DNA from 4 places in the Streptomyces sp. NPDC093546 genome. Region 2 is predicted to be linked to each of the others. Evidence: riboswitches for the same ligand, from Rfam matches in the RefSeq annotation. Region 2 holds a riboswitch; each other region holds the start of a gene.
What was found. A riboswitch is a leader RNA that binds a small molecule or an ion and turns the genes downstream of it on or off. The one in region 2 is predicted to bind cyclic di-AMP.
Positions count from the first base shown of each region.

Region 1: it holds a riboswitch for cyclic di-AMP, as region 2 does, so the genes downstream of both, ACIRNI_RS26325 (M23 family metallopeptidase) here and ACIRNI_RS24560 (C40 family peptidase) in region 2, are expected to answer to the same signal.
Region 3: it holds a riboswitch for cyclic di-AMP, as region 2 does, so the genes downstream of both, ACIRNI_RS03105 (M23 family metallopeptidase) here and ACIRNI_RS24560 (C40 family peptidase) in region 2, are expected to answer to the same signal.
Region 4: it holds a riboswitch for cyclic di-AMP, as region 2 does, so the genes downstream of both, ACIRNI_RS23380 (transglycosylase family protein) here and ACIRNI_RS24560 (C40 family peptidase) in region 2, are expected to answer to the same signal.

Region 1 is NZ_JBIWJG010000014.1:66,340-70,542, reverse strand. Features, by position in the region: gene ACIRNI_RS26335 (M16 family metallopeptidase) at 1-594, shown strand, start outside; gene ACIRNI_RS26330 (M16 family metallopeptidase) at 621-1,988, shown strand; cyclic di-AMP (ydaO/yuaA leader) riboswitch at 2,248-2,413, shown strand; gene ACIRNI_RS26325 (M23 family metallopeptidase) at 2,427-3,209, shown strand; gene ACIRNI_RS26320 (GntR family transcriptional regulator) at 3,426-4,091, shown strand.
Region 2 is NZ_JBIWJG010000012.1:115,920-120,122, forward strand. Features, by position in the region: gene ACIRNI_RS24540 (urease subunit alpha) at 1-470, opposite strand, end outside; gene ACIRNI_RS24545 (urease subunit beta) at 463-774, opposite strand; gene ACIRNI_RS24550 (urease subunit gamma) at 790-1,092, opposite strand; gene ACIRNI_RS24555 (hypothetical protein) at 1,317-1,523, opposite strand; cyclic di-AMP (ydaO/yuaA leader) riboswitch at 2,152-2,346, shown strand; gene ACIRNI_RS24560 (C40 family peptidase) at 2,351-2,830, shown strand; gene ACIRNI_RS24565 (ATP-binding protein) at 2,889-3,329, opposite strand; gene ACIRNI_RS24570 (helix-turn-helix domain-containing protein) at 3,570-4,203, shown strand, end outside.
Region 3 is NZ_JBIWJG010000002.1:16,918-21,120, forward strand. Features, by position in the region: gene ACIRNI_RS03100 (aldo/keto reductase) at 1-754, opposite strand, end outside; gene ACIRNI_RS03105 (M23 family metallopeptidase) at 934-2,103, opposite strand; cyclic di-AMP (ydaO/yuaA leader) riboswitch at 2,115-2,251, opposite strand; gene ACIRNI_RS03110 (PP2C family protein-serine/threonine phosphatase) at 2,479-3,642, opposite strand; tRNA gene ACIRNI_RS03115 (tRNA-Met) at 3,811-3,884, opposite strand; partial or broken gene ACIRNI_RS03120 (carboxymuconolactone decarboxylase family protein) at 3,930-4,203, opposite strand, start outside.
Region 4 is NZ_JBIWJG010000011.1:99,196-103,398, forward strand. Features, by position in the region: gene eno (phosphopyruvate hydratase) at 1-538, opposite strand, end outside; gene ACIRNI_RS23380 (transglycosylase family protein) at 793-1,503, opposite strand; cyclic di-AMP (ydaO/yuaA leader) riboswitch at 1,507-1,677, opposite strand; gene ACIRNI_RS23385 (transglycosylase family protein) at 1,951-2,889, opposite strand; gene ACIRNI_RS23390 (cytochrome P450) at 3,055-4,203, opposite strand, start outside.

The DNA of each region.
Region 1 (4,203 bases), on a different contig from region 2:
GAGGAGGACGTCCCGGCCCGCGCGCTGATGGCCGCCTACCGGCTGCCGCACGACGGCACCCGCGAGTGCGACGCCGCCGACCTGGCCCTCACCGTCCTCGGCGGCGGCGAGTCGTCCCGGCTCCACAACCGCCTGGTGCGCCGCGACCGTACGGCCGTGGCGGCCGGCTTCGGCCTGCTGCGCCTCGCCGGGGCCCCCTCCATGGGCTGGCTGGACGTGAAGACCTCCGGCGGCGTCGAGGTGCCGGACATCGAGGCCGCGGTCGACGAGGAGCTGGCCCGGTTCGCCGCCGAGGGCCCGACGCCCGAGGAGATGGAGCGGGCCCAGGCCCAGCTGGAGCGCGAGTGGCTGGACCGGCTCGGCACGGTCGCCGGCCGCGCCGACGAGCTGTGCCGCTTCGCCGTGCTGTTCGGCGACCCGCAGCTCGCGCTCACCGCCGTCCAGCGCGTCCTGGACGTCACCGCCGAGGAGGTGCAGGCCGTCGCCCAGGCGCGGCTGCGCCCGGACAACAGGGCCGTACTGGTCTACGAGCCGGTCAACGGCGACCAGAGCGATGCCGACCACAGCGAGGAAGAAGAGGGGGCCGACCAGTGAGCGACGCCGCTGTGTCCCTGACGTCCATGGAGTTCCACCCGCAGCCCCAGCCCGGCACCGCCCGGCCCTGGGCCTTCCCCGCCCCCGAGCGAGGCACCCTCCCCAACGGCCTGACCGTGCTGCGCTGCCACCGCCCCGGCCAGCAGGTCGTGGCCGTCGAGATCTCCCTGGTGGCCCCGCTGGAGGCCGAGCCCGAGGGCCTGGACGGCGTCGCCACCATCATGGCCCGGGCGCTGTCCGAGGGCACCGACAAGTACTCGGCGGAGGAGTTCGCCGCCGAGCTGGAGCGCTGCGGCGCCACGCTCGACGCGCACGCCGACCACCCCGGCGTACGCGTCTCCCTGGAGGTCCCGGTCTCCCGGCTGGCCAAGGCCCTCGGCCTGGTCGCCGACGCCCTGCGCGCGCCCGCCTTCGCCGACAGCGAGGTCGAGCGCCTGGTGCGCAACCGGCTCGACGAGATCCCGCACGAGATCGCCAACCCGTCGCGCCGCGCCGCCATGCAGCTCTCCAAGGAGCTGTTCCCGGCCGACTCCCGGATGTCCCGCCCCCGCCAGGGCACCCTCGAGACGGTGGAGCGGATCGACTCCGCGGCCGTACGGGCCTTCTACGAAGCCCATGTCCGGCCCGCCACGGCCACCGCCATCGTCGTGGGCGACCTCACGGACGTCGACCTCGACGCGGTGCTGGCCGACACCCTCGGCGCCTGGACCGGCAACACCGCCGAGCCCCGCCCCGTCCCGCCCGTCACGGCCGACGACACGGGACGTGTCGTCATCGTCGACCGCCCCGGCGCCGTGCAGACGCAGCTGCTGATCGGCCGCATCGGCCCCGACCGGCACGACCGCGTCTGGCCGGCCCAGGTGCTCGGCACGTACTGCCTGGGCGGCACCCTCACCTCGCGCCTGGACCGCGTGCTGCGCGAGGAGAAGGGCTACACCTACGGCGTACGGTCCTTCGGCCAGGTGCTGCGCTCCGGTCCCGGAGGCAACGGCGCCTCGCTGCTCGCCATCAGCGGATCCGTCGACACCCCCAACACCGGTCCGGCCCTCGACGACCTGTGGAAGGTGCTGCGCACCCTCGCCGCCGAGGGGCTGACCGACGCCGAGCGGGACGTCGCCGTGCAGAACCTCGTGGGCGTCGCCCCGCTCAGGTACGAGACGGCGGCCTCGGTCGCGGGCACCCTCGCCGACCAGGTCGAGCAGCACCTCCCGGACGACTTCCAGGCGCAGTTGTACGCCCGCCTGGCCGAGACCGGGACGGTGGAGGCCACGGCCGCGGCCGTCAGCGCCTTCCCCGTGGACCGTCTCGTCACCGTGCTGGTCGGCGACGCCGCGCAGATCAAGGAGCCGGTCGAGGCGCTCGGCATCGGTGAAGTGAGCGTCGTCACGGGCTGATTGACGGCGGGTCGGCCGCGCGTCGCCGGCCGCGTCCCGGCCATCACCGGCGGAACCCCGGCATCCATTCGGATGCCGGGGTTCCGCCGTCTGCTGCCGCTTCCCCTCGCCGTCACGGCATGTCCGTTTTGTTGGGGAGGTTACGTGTCTGCCCTGTGGCGTGCGCTACAAAAAACCGTGTCCGTTTGGTGATTGAAAGATCAGCCGCTTAGCGTCTGATGCGCTGTCCGCCCGCTGTACCCGCCGCATCCGCGGCACCGGGCAGCCATCGCCGAATCCCCATCGGGCGCGAGCCCGGGGAGCCGGGGACCCACACGAAGTCCCTGGGGTGAATCGGACGCCTTCGCATCCGTGCGGAGGGGCCCGTAGGAGACCTTCCTGCTCCGAACCCGTCAGCTAACCCGGTAGGCGAGAAGGAAGGAAAGGATCAGCCACCGTATGGCGTTCACCCGTGCCACCGGGAAGCACCGTGCCCCGAGCCGCCTGAGCCGCAAGAGCGCACACGTCGCCGGCGTGGCGGCCATCGCCACCACCGGCGTCATCGGAACCCTCGCTTCCCCGGCGCTCGCCGCCGACGCGGACGTCCGCGCACTGGAGGACACCGGCCTCAACCAGGCGGTCATCACCGACACGCTCGCCGAGACCGTCGACGCCCAGGCCGAGGCCCAGGAGCGCGAGGCCGAGGAGGCCGCCGCCCGCGCCGCCGCCCAGGCCAAGGCCGAGGCGGAGGCCAAGCGCAAGGCCGAGGCCCGCGTCAAGGCCGCCCGCGAGGCGGAGGAGCGCGCCGCCCGCGAGGCCGAGCGCAAGCGCCTGAACTCCTTCACGCTCCCCGTCGCCGGCTCCTACGTCAGCACCGGCTACCAGACCGGCGGCGCCATGTGGTCCTCCGGCAGCCACACCGGCGTCGACTTCCACGCCCCCTCCGGCTCCACGGTCGTCGCCGTGGGCCTGGGCACCGTCGTCGAGGCGGGCTGGGGCGGCGCGTACGGCAACAACGTGGTGATCCGGATGGCCGACGGCACGTACACGCAGTACGGCCACCTCTCCTCCGTCAGCGTCTCGGTCGGCGAGCGGGTCATGCCCGGCCAGCGGATAGGCCTCTCCGGCTCCACCGGCAACTCCTCCGGCCCGCACCTCCACTTCGAGGCCCGTACGAGCGCCGAGTACGGCTCCGACATCGACCCCGTCGCGTACCTGCGCTCGCACGGCGTCAACGTCTGACCTCCGGCCCGCACGACCTGAGACAGACAAGGCCCCGGCTCCTCGGATGAGCGGCCGGGGCCTTCGCCGTTCTCCGGCGCGGCAGGCCTGGCCAAAAGATATCCATGGATTTCGACCCGGCGTCGGAAATTCAGGAATGGTGCCATAGAGTCACTGAACACTCGTCAAATCGGTCGGACGCACGCTGTTTCGCGCGCATTACGTCGGAGGTTCGGTATGCGCATTCCCGCGCACTCGGTATGCACGGCGATTCGCGACGACATCGTCTCCGGCGTCTTCCCGCGCGGCAGCCGCCTCACCGAGGAGCAGCTGGCGCGCCGCTACGGCGTCTCCCGCGTCCCGGTCCGCGAGGCCCTGCGGACCCTGGAGTCGGAGGGCTTCGTCACCACCCGCCGCCACGCCGGGGCGTGCGTCGCCGAGCCCACCGAGCAGGAGGCAGCCGACCTGCTGGAAGTCCGGGCGCTGCTGGAGCCGCTCGGCGCGGCGCGGGCCGCCCAGCGCCGTACCGAGGCGCACCTCAAGGTGTTGCGGGGCCTGGTCAGGCTGGGCCAGGAGCGGGCGCGCCGGGGCCAGGGGGAGGATCTGCGGGCGCTCGGCGACTGGTTCCACGAGACGCTCGCCCAGGCCTCCGGCAGCCCGGGCCTCACCGCCCTGCTGACCCAGCTGCGGCACAAGATCGCCTGGATGTACGCGGTCGACCAGCCGCCCGCGCCCGTGGAGGCGTGGGCCGAGCACGGCGCGATCGTCGACGCGGTGGCGCGCGGTGACGCCGAGCGGGCCCGGGCGCTGACCGCGCTGCACGCCGAGCGCTCACTCGGTTCGCACCGGCTGCGTGTGAGGAGTCCGCAACATCGCGTCAACACGGTGAGCGCCCGCAATTAACAATGCGGCCGTAGAAAGAAAGGTTCACCGAAAAAGCGGAGCCGTATCACCCCGGAATTCGGGGGCGATACGGCTCCGCTGCAAGAGGACAGGTAATTGTCCGAAGTGATGG
Region 2 (4,203 bases):
CCGGAGGTGAGGGCCTGTTCGACGACGGTCGGCGAGATGAAGTGGATGTGCGCGTCGATGGCGCCCGCGGTGAGGATCTTGCCGTTGCCGGCGATGATCTCGGTCTCGGGGCCGATGACGAGGTCCGGGTGGACGCCGTCCATGGTGTCGGGGTTGCCGGCCTTGCCGATGCCGGTGATGCGGCCGTCGCGGATGCCGATGTCCGCCTTGACGATGCCCCAGTGGTCGATGACGACGGCGCCGGTGATGACGGTGTCCGGGGCGCCTTCGGCGCGGGTGGTGCGGGCCTGGCCCATGGACTCGCGGATCACCTTGCCGCCGCCGAAGACCGCCTCGTCGCCGGAGCGGCCGGGCCCGCCGGAGCGGTCCTCCTCGATCTCGACGAGCAGGTCGGTGTCGGCGAGGCGGATCCGGTCACCGGTGGTGGGGCCGAAGAGGTCGGCGTACTGGGGGCGGGCGAGCTCAGCCATCGAGGGCTCCTCCGGTCTGTCCGCGCAGGCCGGGGACGACGCGGCGGCCGGCGAGGGGGACGAGTTCGACGTCGACGGGGATGCCGGGCTCGAAGCGCACGGCGGTACCGGCGGCGATGTTGAGCCGCAGGCCGCGGGCGGCGGAGCGGTCGAACACGAGGCCCGGGTTGACCTCGGCGAAGTGGTAGTGGGATCCGACCTGGACGGGCCGGTCGGCGGCGTTGAGCACGGTGAGGCGGGTGACGGGGCGGCCTTCGTTGAGGGGCACGGGCTCGTCGGCGTAGAGGATCTCTCCGGGGATCATCGGTGGCGTTCCCCGTCAGACGATCGGCTCGTGGACGGTGACGAGCTTGGTGCCGTCGGGGAAGGTCGCCTCGACCTGGACGTCGTGGATCATCTCGGGGATGCCCTCCATGACGTCGTCGCGGCTGAGGACCTTGCGCCCGGACGCCATGAGCTCGGCGACGGTCCGGCCGTCCCTGGCCCCCTCCAGGATGTGCGCGGTGATCAGGGCGACGGCCTCGGGGTGGTTGAGCCGCACCCCGCGTGCCCTGCGCTTCTCCGCGACGTCGGCAGCGACATGAATGAGCAGGCGCTCCTGCTCGTGCGGGCTCAGTTGCACGTTTCACCTCACATGTTCCCGCCCGGCGCGACCCCGGGCAGCAGCGGGACCCTATCCGGCTTCAACACTCTGTTGACCTGCGGAAACGATTGTGAGGGAGAGATATTTCAATCTCGGGCAGAAGTTTTTCCAGGAGGTTAACTACGGCTTTGCCCGGCCATGGGATGCGGGCGGCCGCCCCGCCGGGGCAGCCGCCCTTTCGTATACGAGCCGTGGTGTCCGCCTCAGACGGCCAGGCAGTTCGCTCCCGGGACGCCCGGGACCTCCGGGGGGATGGCGAGGGAGGCGGGGTCGACGACGGCGGTCAGGTCGGTCGCGCCGGTAACGACGCAGTCGACGACGGCGGTGGGATCCGGCACCGCCGAGGCGGTGGTGGCGGTGGATCCGAGCAGTGCGATGGTTCCGAGGACGACGGCCGCGATGCGACGCATACGGATTCCCTCCTGGGGCAGAGTGACGGGTCCTGACCCGCCGGTTGGTTCGAGTCGGCCCCTGGCTACCCACCTCCGCACCCCGGGTACGCGCCCGGTCACCCGCACGAGGACGACGAAACGATCCCGCACGCGTCCGCACCCCTGGAGCGGGCCCAATCGGGCGCTCGCCGGGCGCACGGCCGCACCGCGGGAGGCACTGAGCGCGACGCGTGACCACGGGAGGGCGAGGCGCACACCCGGACGCTGGCGCGTGCGCTCCGTGTTCTCGATGGCGAATGCCGAACAGCGCGGGTGACGCTCCCTCAGGAGCCCGCCTGATGAGGGATTTCCGCGTAGCACGGATGGGCGCAGACGGGCCAACGAGCCACCCTCGTTCGGCGTACGCAAACGAGGGAATTACGCACTGCACGAGTTGCGCCGCTGCTGTACACATCTGGCGGAACATCACGCTCCGCCGCTGGTACACGGATCATCAATCGGCCGCCGCGTCGCGCCAAAACGCCCCTGTCCACTCGAATGGATCAGTCGTGAGGAGCCTCACAAACTTCCGTTTCGGCTCGGAATTTCGTCCCGTCATGGGTCAAGATCCCTTCGACGACAAGCCCCCGCCACCGCGGCGGGGCGGTCCGGGCGGACGCCGAGTCCTGCCGCCGTCCGGACGACTGGTCGACAGGAGTGGATCGGCAGGAGTGGAGGACCCAAGCAGTACGGGGCGAGCGCACCATGGCCGCCCCTTGGGGTGAAGCCGCGTCAGCGGCCGGGCAACTTCGCCAGCCCGAACCCGACAGGTCATCCTTCACAGGCGGCTGACGAAGGGTTGCGCTATGACCGCGCAGATGCATGTCCCGTCTCTGTTGTCCCGAGCCGGTGCCGTCTCGGCACTGACGCTCGCCGCCGTCGGCGGCACGATGCTGGCACCGGGCGCCGTCTCCGACGCCGAGGCCGCCACCGCGACGCTCGCCACGAAGGCGCTGAACGTCGCCGCGTCGAAGAAGGGCTCCCCGTACGCGTACGGCGCAGCGGGCCCGTCCCGCTTCGACTGCTCCGGGCTGACGCTCTACTCGTACAAGAAGGCCGGCAAGACGCTGCCCCGCACCGCGCAGCAGCAGTACAACAAGACCCGTCACCTCTCCGCGTCGCAGCGGCAGAAGGGAGACCTGGTCTTCTTCCACTCCGGTGGCCGCGTCTACCACGTGGGCCTGTACGCCGGTGACAACAAGATCTGGCACTCACCGAAGTCGGGTTCGGTGGTCAAGCTCGACCGCATCTGGTCGAAGTCGGTCTACTACGGACGCGTGCGCTGACGCGAGGCCCCAAGCCCCCGTACCGCACGGAGCGTGCACACCTGCGGTGCGGGGCCGGTCAGCCCCGGACGGGGACGGACGGGACGGACCAGGGCAGGGCGATCCACACCGTCTTGCCGCCGTCGCCGGTCGGAGTGACCGTCAGGCGGCCGCCGCGCTCGGCGGCGAGCCAGCGGATGATGACCATGCCGCGCCCGTTGTCCTGCTGGACGGCCGCGGGCAGGCGCTGCGGCCAGCGCGGGTGGCTGTCGGTGACGCCGATGCGCAGCTGCTCGTCCCGCTCCAGCCGGATGTCCACCGTGAAGGTCGGGGACTGTCCGAAGGTGTGCTGAACGGCGTTGGTCGTGAGCTCGGAGACGATCAGCCGTACCGCGTCCGCGGTGTCGGACTCGGCCGGCAGCCCCCATTCGGTAAGAACGTCCGCCACGTATCTGCGGGCTGCGGAGACCGAGGCTGGATCGCTCGGCAGAGTGACGGATGCTTCCTGATGGTCTGCCATGGCGACGCTGTCCCTTTCCCACCGGGGCCGGACTCCGACAGGGAGCGGATGTTGTGCGAGGACGGCCTCGGATTGCGCTTCGCGCCAGACTGCCACCTATGTCGCCCCAGGTGGGGCCGATCCCCCAAGATATGCATATATCTGTCGCTCGAAGCGGTGAACCCTGCTACGCGAGAGCGGTTCCGGCGGGCAGACTGGCGGGTTGGTCCAGCGTTCCGGAGGGTGGGAGGAGGGGCGGTCGTGCGGGGCACGCGACACGGTCCGGCGGTGCGACGCCGCAAGCTCGGCGAGGAGTTGAAGCGGCTGCGCCTGAGAGCGGGGCTCACCAGCCGGGACGCGGCGCGGCTCGTCGGCTGGCACCAGTCGAAGGTCAGCCGGATCGAGACGGGTGCGAGCGGGGTGACGGGCGCGGACGTGTCACGGCTGCTCGACGCCTACGGCGTACGCGAACCACGGCTGCGCACGCTGGTGGAGGCCCTGTCCGGCGCGGCGGCGGACGGCGGCGGCACGGGCTGGTGGCACGCGTACCGGGGCGTGCTGCCGCCGCAGTACCAGGACTTCATCAGCCTGGAGTCGCAGGCCTGCGGGGCCCGCACGCTGGAGACCTCGGTGGTGCCGGGCCTGTTGCAGACGCCCGACTACGCACGGGCGGTGACGCGCGCCGCGCTGGACGGGCTGCCGGCGACGGCGGTCGACTCACTGGTGGAGGTCCGGATCGCCCGCCAGGAGGTGTTGTTCGGTGATCCGCCGCTGCGTCTGGAGGCGGTACTGGACGAGGCGGTGCTGCGGCGGCAGGTGGGCGGCCCGGGGGTGATGCGGGCCCAGCTGCGGCGGTTGCGGGAGCTGGCGGACCTGCCCCATGTGCGGTTGCAGG
Region 3 (4,203 bases), on a different contig from region 2:
CGAGGACCTCGCGGCCCCGCTCGGTCGCGAGGTGCTTGGCGGCGCCCTCGGCCCGCGCGCTGTCGACCTGCGTGCCCGGCCGGTACTTGCCGGTGAGGAACCCGGAGGCCAGCGCCCAGTACGGCACGGCCGACAGCCCCGCCCGCTCGGCGGTGTCGCGCAGGGCGCCCTCGTAGGTGCCGCGCGAGACGAGGCTGTAGTGCGGCTGGAGCGCGACGTAGGAGGCGAGGCCCTCGCGCGCGGAGAAGTCCAGCGCCTCCTGGAGCCGCTCGGCGGAGATGTTGGAGGCGGCGACGGCCCGCACCTTGCCCTCCTTCACCAGCCGGTCCAGTGCGGGGACGAACTCCTCGACCGGGACGGCCGGGTCGTCGACGTGGGTGTAGTACAGGTCGATGTAGTCGGTCCGCAGGCGGCGCAGCGACTGCTCGGCCGCGGCCTTGATGGTGGTGGCGCCGATCCCCTTGTACTGGGGGTGGCTGCCGACCTTGGTGGCGACGATGACGTCGGACCTGTTGCCCCGGGCGGCCATCCAGTCACCGATGACCGTCTCGGACTCGCCGCCCTGGTGGCCGGGGGCCCACGACGAGTAGGTGTCGGCGGTGTCGACGAAGTTGCCGCCGGCTGCCGCGTACGCGTCGAGGGCGGCGAAGGACTGCGCGGCGTCGGCGGTCCAGCCGAAGACGTTGCCGCCGAGACCGAGGGGGAAGACGTGGAGGTCGGACGTACCCAGCCTGCGAAGGGGAAGTGAGGTCATGCGATACCTCAACACCCCGCGTGACGTGCCGTATTCCGGGCATCCGCCCATGGGGCGAAGGAACCGGTGGCCCTGGCGTCGGGGGGTGGAACGCCAGGGCCACCGGAATCTGCGGGCCGTCGGACGGTCATTCCGTCAGACGGTGGTTCAGACGGTCAGGCCGTCGGAGAGTCGGGCCGTCAGACGGTCAGGCCCTTGCCGCGGAGCCACGCCAGCGGGTCCACTCCGCCGCCGCCCGCCGTGTGGACCTCCAGGTGCAGGTGCGGCCCGGTCACGTTGCCGGTGGCGCCGACGCGCCCGATGGTCTCGCCGGTGGCGACCTTCTGCCCGGCGCCGACCGTCATCGAGGAGAGGTGGCAGTACCAGACCTCGGTGCCGTCCTCCAGCTCCAGGACGATCCGGTAGCCGTACGAGCCGGACCAGCCGGCCGACTTGACGGTGCCGCCGTGCACGGCCTTGGCCGGGGTGCCCGTGGGGGCCGCGAGGTCGAGGCCGGTGTGGTAGCCGGAGGACCACATGTTGCCGGCCTGGCCGTAGGTGGAGGTGATGGTGTACGAGGAGGTCGGCAGCGCGTAGCTGCCGGCGAGCTTGGCCAGCCGCTCGGCCTCCGCCTTGGCCGCGGCCTCCGCCTCGGCCTTCGCCGCCGCTTCGGCCTTCGCCTTCGCCTCGGCGGCCGCCTCCTTCTCGGCGGCGGTCTGCTGGGACTTGGCCAGCGCGGCCGCCTGCTCGGCGGCCTCCTTCTCGGCCGCGAGCTTCGCCGCCGCGTCCGCGGACGCCTGCTGCTGCTCGGCCTGCTGGAGGATGCGCGCCCGCAGGGCCTCGCCGGCACTCGCGCCGCTCTCGGCCCGGTCCCCGGCGGAGCCGTCGTCGGCGGCGAGGGACCCGGCGGTCAGCGGCGCGGCGGCGGTCAGCCGGGCGTCCGCGGAAGAGCCGCCGGAACCGCCGTCGGCACCGTCGTCGGAGATCAGGGAGCCGATGCCCGGCATGGACTCGGCGTCCGGAAGGCTGTCGGCTATCGCGCCGGACAGGTCGGGCAGGGATATGGAGACCGCCGGCTTGTCCTGCGCGGTGGCCATCCCTCCGGCGCCGACGGCCGCGATGACGCCCACGCCCAGGACCGTGGAACTACGGGCCAGCCCGCCGCGCTGCTTGACCACGCGGTGGCGGCCACGGACGGGACGGACGGTGTCCTCGGTGGGGTTCCACTCCTCCCACTGACCCTCCGCGGGCGCACCGGAACCGGGGCCCGGGCCGAAGGAGTCGACGAAGTGGGGTGCCGGGGAGGCGGGGGCGGCCGGGGAGGCCGATGGAGCAGACGGCGCTTCGGGGGCAGGCCTGTTGGACGCCACGGGGGCGCACTCCTTTCCTTCCTTCTCGCCTACCGGGTTAGCTGACGGGTTCGGAGCAGGAAGGTCTCCTTCAGGCCGGCGATGCGGCCCGATTCACCCCAAGGTGGTGGTTCCCCGGTTCCCTTGCGGAATTCGGCGCGCGCGCACGGTGCCGTCGCTCTTGCGTCGGCTGGGACGACCGCGCTGCGTTATCGAACGTTAATAGACGCGGGGCCGTGATTCCAAGCCGTTCCTACTGATCATTAACCACGTAGCCCCCGGCATACCGCCCCACAAACGGGCATAGGCAGCTAAGTTGACTGCCCCTCATGCCCCGTGTGCCTCACCACACTTTCTGACGGTTAGTCAAATGTTATGCGGAGGGCTCCACAGCGATCACCCTCCGTGCCCAGTCGCCCCGGATGCTCCCGCCGCCGCGGCCCGCTGCCCCTGAGGCGTGTTCACCGCCAGCAGCGCGAGGTCGTCGGTCGTCCCCCCGCCCCCCGTATGCCGCCGTACGTCCTCGACCAGGGTGTCCAGCATCTCCCCCGGCCCCGCGAAGCTCCGCCCCGCCAGCCGCTCCGCCGGGTCGTAGAAGGCGCCGCTCGCGTCCCGCGCCTCGGAGAGCCCGTCCGTGTAGAAGAGCAGCGTCGCCCCGGGCGGGAACGGCACCTCGTCCGCGCGGTCGGGCCACGGCCCCAGGTCCGCCATCCCCAGCGGCAGCGCGGGTTCGGTCGGTTCCAGCCGCTCCAGGCCCCCGTCGGCGTACAACACCAGCGGCTCCGGGTGGCCGCGGTTGACGATCCGCACCACCGCCTCGCCGCGCACCACCTCGGCCAGCACGGCGGTGGTGAAGCCCTCGAAGGCGTCGAGCCCGTCGCGCCGGGTCCCCTCCCGCGCGAGCGCCCGCTCCAGCCGCTGCGACACCCCCTCCAGCGAGCTCTCCTGCTCGGCCGCCTCCCGGAACGCACCCAGCACGACCGCCACCGCCTCGACCGCGCCCATCCCCTTCCCTCGTACGTCCCCGACCACCAGCCGCACCCCGTAGGGCGTGTCCTGCACGGCGTAGAGATCGCCCCCGATGAACGCGTCCGCCTGCGCCGCCTCGTACCGCGCCGCCACCCGCAGGCCACCGATCCGCTCGGCCGGCGTCGGCAGCACGGCGCGCTGCGCGGATTCGGCGATGCCGCGGGCGGAGGCGAGCCGCTCGCCGCTGCGCCGCACGACCCGGTTGATCATCAGCGCGAACGCCGAGACCGTGATCAGGGTGACGAGCTCCGTGATCGACGGGGCCTCGTCCAGCGTGCCGCTGTGGAGGCGCAGCCCGGCCAGTGCCAGGACGGCGGCGGTCCCGGCCACCAGGGTGATCCGTACGGTGAAGAACGGCGCGGCGACGAGCGGGGCGGCGGTGAACAGCGGCACGGCCGTGAACCGGGGCGGCGTCAGCAGGTCGAACACCACCCCGCCGACGATCATCAGTACGGGCGCCACCCGGAGGAAGCGGCGCACCTTCGCGCGTCGCGCGCTCCGACCCCAGGCCCTGTCGCCGTTGTCACCCACGGTTACGGACGGTAGGCGGGCCCCGCGCACACCGTCCGGAGCCGCGCCGCAGGATGCCCCGCCATCGGCCGACCGGGCGACCGGGCGACCACCCAGGACATGCAGCACACGCACGACATGACGACGAAGACCCGGTGCCTTGGGGCACCGGGTCTTCGTCGTCATCAGTAGCGGGGACAGGATTTGAACCTGCGACCTCTGGGTTATGAGCCCAGCGAGCTACCGAGCTGCTCCACCCCGCGTCGGTAAACACCACCCTACGCCATGCGGAGCAAGATCAACACCAATTACTCGCCCGGCACCTTCGCCGTGCTGAGGGCAATGCGGTTCCAGGTGTTGATGGTGAAGATCAGCGCGAGCAGCTGCCCGAGCTCGCCCTCCTCGAACTGGGCGGCGGCGCGCGCGTACACCTCGTCCGGCACGCCCTCCGCCGCGACCAGCGTGACGGCCTCGGTCAGCGCGAGCGCGGCCCGCTCCCGCTCGGTGAAGAAGCGCGCCGCGTCGCGCCAGACGGCGACCATGTGCAGCCGCTCCTCGCTCTCCCCGGCCTTGCGCGCGTCG
Region 4 (4,203 bases), on a different contig from region 2:
GCAGGGCCTCGGAGAAGGACTCCGCGCCGATCGGCGCGATCATGAACTCCTGGATGTCCACGTTGGAGTCGGCGTGCGAGCCGCCGTTCAGGATGTTCATCATCGGAACGGGCAGCAGGTGCGCGTTCGGGCCGCCCAGGTAGCGGAAGAGCGGCAGGTCGGACGCCTCGGAGGCGGCGTGCGCGACGGCGAGGGAGACGCCGAGGATGGCGTTGGCGCCGAGCGACGACTTGTCGGGCGTGGCGTCCAGGTCGAACATCGCCTGGTCGATCAGCCGCTGCTCCGTGGCGTCGTAGCCGACGAGCTCCGGGCCGATCTGCTCGATGACGGCGAGGACGGCCTTCTCGACACCCTTGCCGAGGTAGCGGTCCTTGTCACCGTCGCGGAGCTCGAGGGCCTCGAACGCACCGGTGGAGGCACCGGACGGGACGGCAGCACGGCCGGTGCTGCCGTCGTCGAGGCCGACCTCGACCTCGACCGTGGGGTTGCCTCGGGAGTCCAGGATTTCCCGGGCTACGACGACGTCGATGGACGGCACGAGCATCTCCTTCTGGGATGTGACGCAATGTGTGACGCGAGCGGTGCAGGGTGCAGGGTCTCTTTGGCCTTGCGCCGTGCGACAAGAGCCTATCCGGCCGGGGGGCCGGGGCCAGCCGACGCCCGCCTCGTGGGACGAAAAACGACCCGAGGGCCCTGTTTACGGGGCAAAAGCCCACAATGTTTACCCGCCGGTAACCGCGAAGGCCCCGGCCCGCCGCCGCAGGGGCGACTCGGGCCGGGGCCGTCGGGGGGTCAGCTCAGGTGGAGCTGCTGGCCCGGGTAGATGAGGTCGGCGTCCTCGACGATGTCCTTGTTCAGCTCGAAGAGCTTCTGCCAGCCGCCTTCGACGTTCTCCGCCTCGGCGATGGTGCTGAGGGTGTCGCCGGCCTTCACCTTGTACTCGCCGTCGCCCTTGGCGACCTTCTTGCCGGTCGGGGTGGTGACGGTCTTCTTCGCCTCGGCCTTGGGCGCGGCCTTGGGGGCCTCCGCGGCCTTGGGCGCGGCCTTCGGCGCGGTGCGCTGCTCGCTGCGGGTGGTGGGCTGCTCGGCCGTGCGCTCGGCGGCGCCGCCGTCGTACGCGGCGTTGGACAGGCCCACGCCGCACACCGGCCACGCGCCCTTGCCCTGGCCGTCCAGGACCTTCTCGGCGATCTCTATCTGCTGCGCCTTGCTGGCCTGGTCGGCGGTGGCGGCGTACGCGGTGCCGCCGTACGCGGCCCAGGTGGAGGCCGAGAACTGCAGGCCACCGTAGTAGCCGTTACCGGTGTTGATGGACCAGTTGCCGCCGGACTCGCACTGGGCGACCTTGTCCCACTCGGCGGAGGTGGCCGCCGAGGCGGAGGTGGCGCCCATCAGCGGGGCGGCCACGGCGACGCCGGTGATGCCGGCGAACGCGGCGAAACGGACCGCCTTGGAGGGGCGACGGTGCTTGGCCTTGCCGGAAACCTTGCTGGAAAACAGCATGGAGATTCTCCTCACCGACGCCTGCGAGGTGAGCTGTCGGGTTAGGGCTGATGAGCTGCCCCGCCGCGCGACTCGCGCGGCCTCACCCCAAGCCGGCTCACGGACCGTCCTTCGACGGCCGGGGGTCGGCACCTACCTTGGGTCCCCCGCTCCTGCCTTCGGCGCATGACGCGACGACTGTTCCCTTGCGTCCGGCGGCAGGATTCGGCGTACCGGTCGAAGGGGCCCGCGATGGCGAGCGATAAAGACCGTAATCACAGAGCCCGGTGAAGTTCAAAGACGGACATCCGGGTCAATCCGCCCCTACCGCCCTGCGCTTGACGGACGTTTGCGCAGGTGAGGGGCGGATCGGACACATCGTGCGTTCGTGAGGCGCCAGTTGGCACAAAGAGACCCATGTCTCACTGGCGCAGATCCGGACATAGGGGCACCAATACCCCCCGCCAACTAGCGCTGCGCGGGGGCCAGATCGAGGCTTTGGCCGGGGAGGATGAGGTCCGGATCGGCGCCCACGGTCTGGCGGTTGGCGTCGTAGAGGGCGGTCCAGCCGCCTTCGAGGTCCTTCGCCGCGGCGATGGCGGAGAGGCTGTCGCCGGGACGGACGGTGTAGGTGCCCGGCTGGGCGTCCGCCAGGTCGCGTGTCGCGCCGTCACCTCGGGAGGTGCGGCCGTCCGTTTCGCGCCCACTGACCGAATTGTCGGTACTCGTAGGGTTCCCGGCTTCCGGCGCGGCCGGATCGGTCGCCGTCGGGTCCGTCGCCGCCGGGGACTCCGCGGAGGGCTCCGCCGGGTCGGGCGCGCCGCGGTGCTTGCCCTTGCCGGGGACGGGCGGGGCGGCCGGGGCCGCCGTCTCCGGTGCGGCTCCCGGCGTGGTGGGAGCGGCAGGCTCGGCCGGCTCGGTCGGCAGGAGGCTCTCGACCGGGTCGGCGGGGGCCACCGGCTCGGTGGGCTCCACCGGCTGGCCGGCGTCGGCCGGAGCGGACGCGTCGGGAGCGGCGTCCGGGGTGGCCTCGGGCGTCGCGGTGCCGGAGGACGCGCCGGGCGTGGCACCGGGCTCGGCGTCCGGCTTCGCGCCGGTGGCGCCGCCCAGGCCCACGATGGGGGCGCAGGTCTCCCAGGCCTTGACGCCCGTCGCGGCGTAGACCTGCTCCGCGACGGCTATCTGCTGCGCGCGGCTGGCGAGGTCGGGGCGCAGGGCGTACTGCTTGCCGCCGTACGCGTCCCAGGTCTCCTGCGAGAGCTGGAGTCCGCCGTAGAAGCCGTTGCCCATGTCGGCGCTCCACGCGCCGCCGGACTCGCACTCGGCGACCCGGTCCCACGTGTGGGCGTCGACGGCCGACGCGGAGCCGGCGCCGAGCAGCGGAAGGGCGATGGCGGATCCGGTCACCCCTGCCGCGACAACGATGGCGGGGGCCTGACGGGGTCGACGGTGCCTGCCGTTCCCGGAGCGCATGCGGTGTGCCTTTCGCGTGACTGCTGAGGTGACGGTGAACGTAGCGGCATTCGAACGCTAGTCACAAGTCGATGCAGGGGAGATTACGCGAAGATCACATTACTGACGGATCGTCATGCTCGGTGGCCCGCTGGAACCCTCCCCAAAGGGGGTGAACTCAACCGGGAGCGTGCGCAGTCCACGCATAATGAGCCCCCCGCGCCACCGCAAATCCGCAGGATCCACCGCGAGTCGGAGGTCCGGCAACCGGGTCAGCAGCGTCGCCAGCGCGGTCTGCCCTTCGAGGCGGGCGAGCGGCGCGCCGAGGCAGTAGTGGATGCCGTGCCCGTACCCCAGGTGCTGGTTGTCGCGCCGCGCCAGGTCCAGGGTGTCGGGCTCCACGAACCGCTCCGGGTCCCGGTCGGCGGCCGCGAGCACCACCAGCACCGGATCGCCCGCCGCGATGCGCTCCCCGCCGATGGTGAGCTCCTCCGTGGCGAACCGCCACGTGGCGAGCTCCACGGGCCCGTCGTACCGCAGCAGTTCCTCGACCCCGGTCTCCAGCAGCCCGTGCTCACCGGCGGCGAGGGACTCCTGGAGCCTGGCGCGCTCGCCGGGGTTGCGCAGCAGGGCGTACACGCCGTTGCCGATGAGGTTGACCGTGGTCTCGAACCCGGCGAAGAGGAGGATGAAGGCCATCGCCGCGGCTTCGTTCTCGGTGAGGTGCTCGCCGTGGTCGCTCGCCCGGATCAGCCCGGAGATGAGGTCGTCCCCGAGGTCCTCGCGCTTGCGGTGGATCAGCTCGGCCAGATAGCCCCGCATCTTCTTCACCGACCGCGCGACCCCGCCGCGCGGCCCGCCGCCGTGCCGGATCATCATCCCGGCCCAGTCCCGGAAGTCGTCCTGGTCCTCGGGCGGGACGCCGAGCATGTCGCAAATCGCGTAAATGGGGAGCGGGAACGCGAACTCGTGAATGAGGTCGGCGCTCCCTTTTGTAGCGAAGTTGTCGATCAACCGGTCCGTCAGCTCCTGCACCCGCGGCGCGAACTCCGCCACCCGGCGCGGCGTGAACGCCTTCGAGACGAGCCTGCGCAGCCGCGTGTGGTCCGGCGGGTCGATGTTGAGCAGGTGCGTCATCAGCTCCGCCTTCCGCTCCCCCGGAATGCCGGTCTTGCCCTTGGCGTGCGCGGGCTCGTCATGATGCGCCGGGTTCTTGCTGAGCCGCTGATCGGCGAGCGCCTGCCGCGCGTCCGCGTACCGGGTGACGAG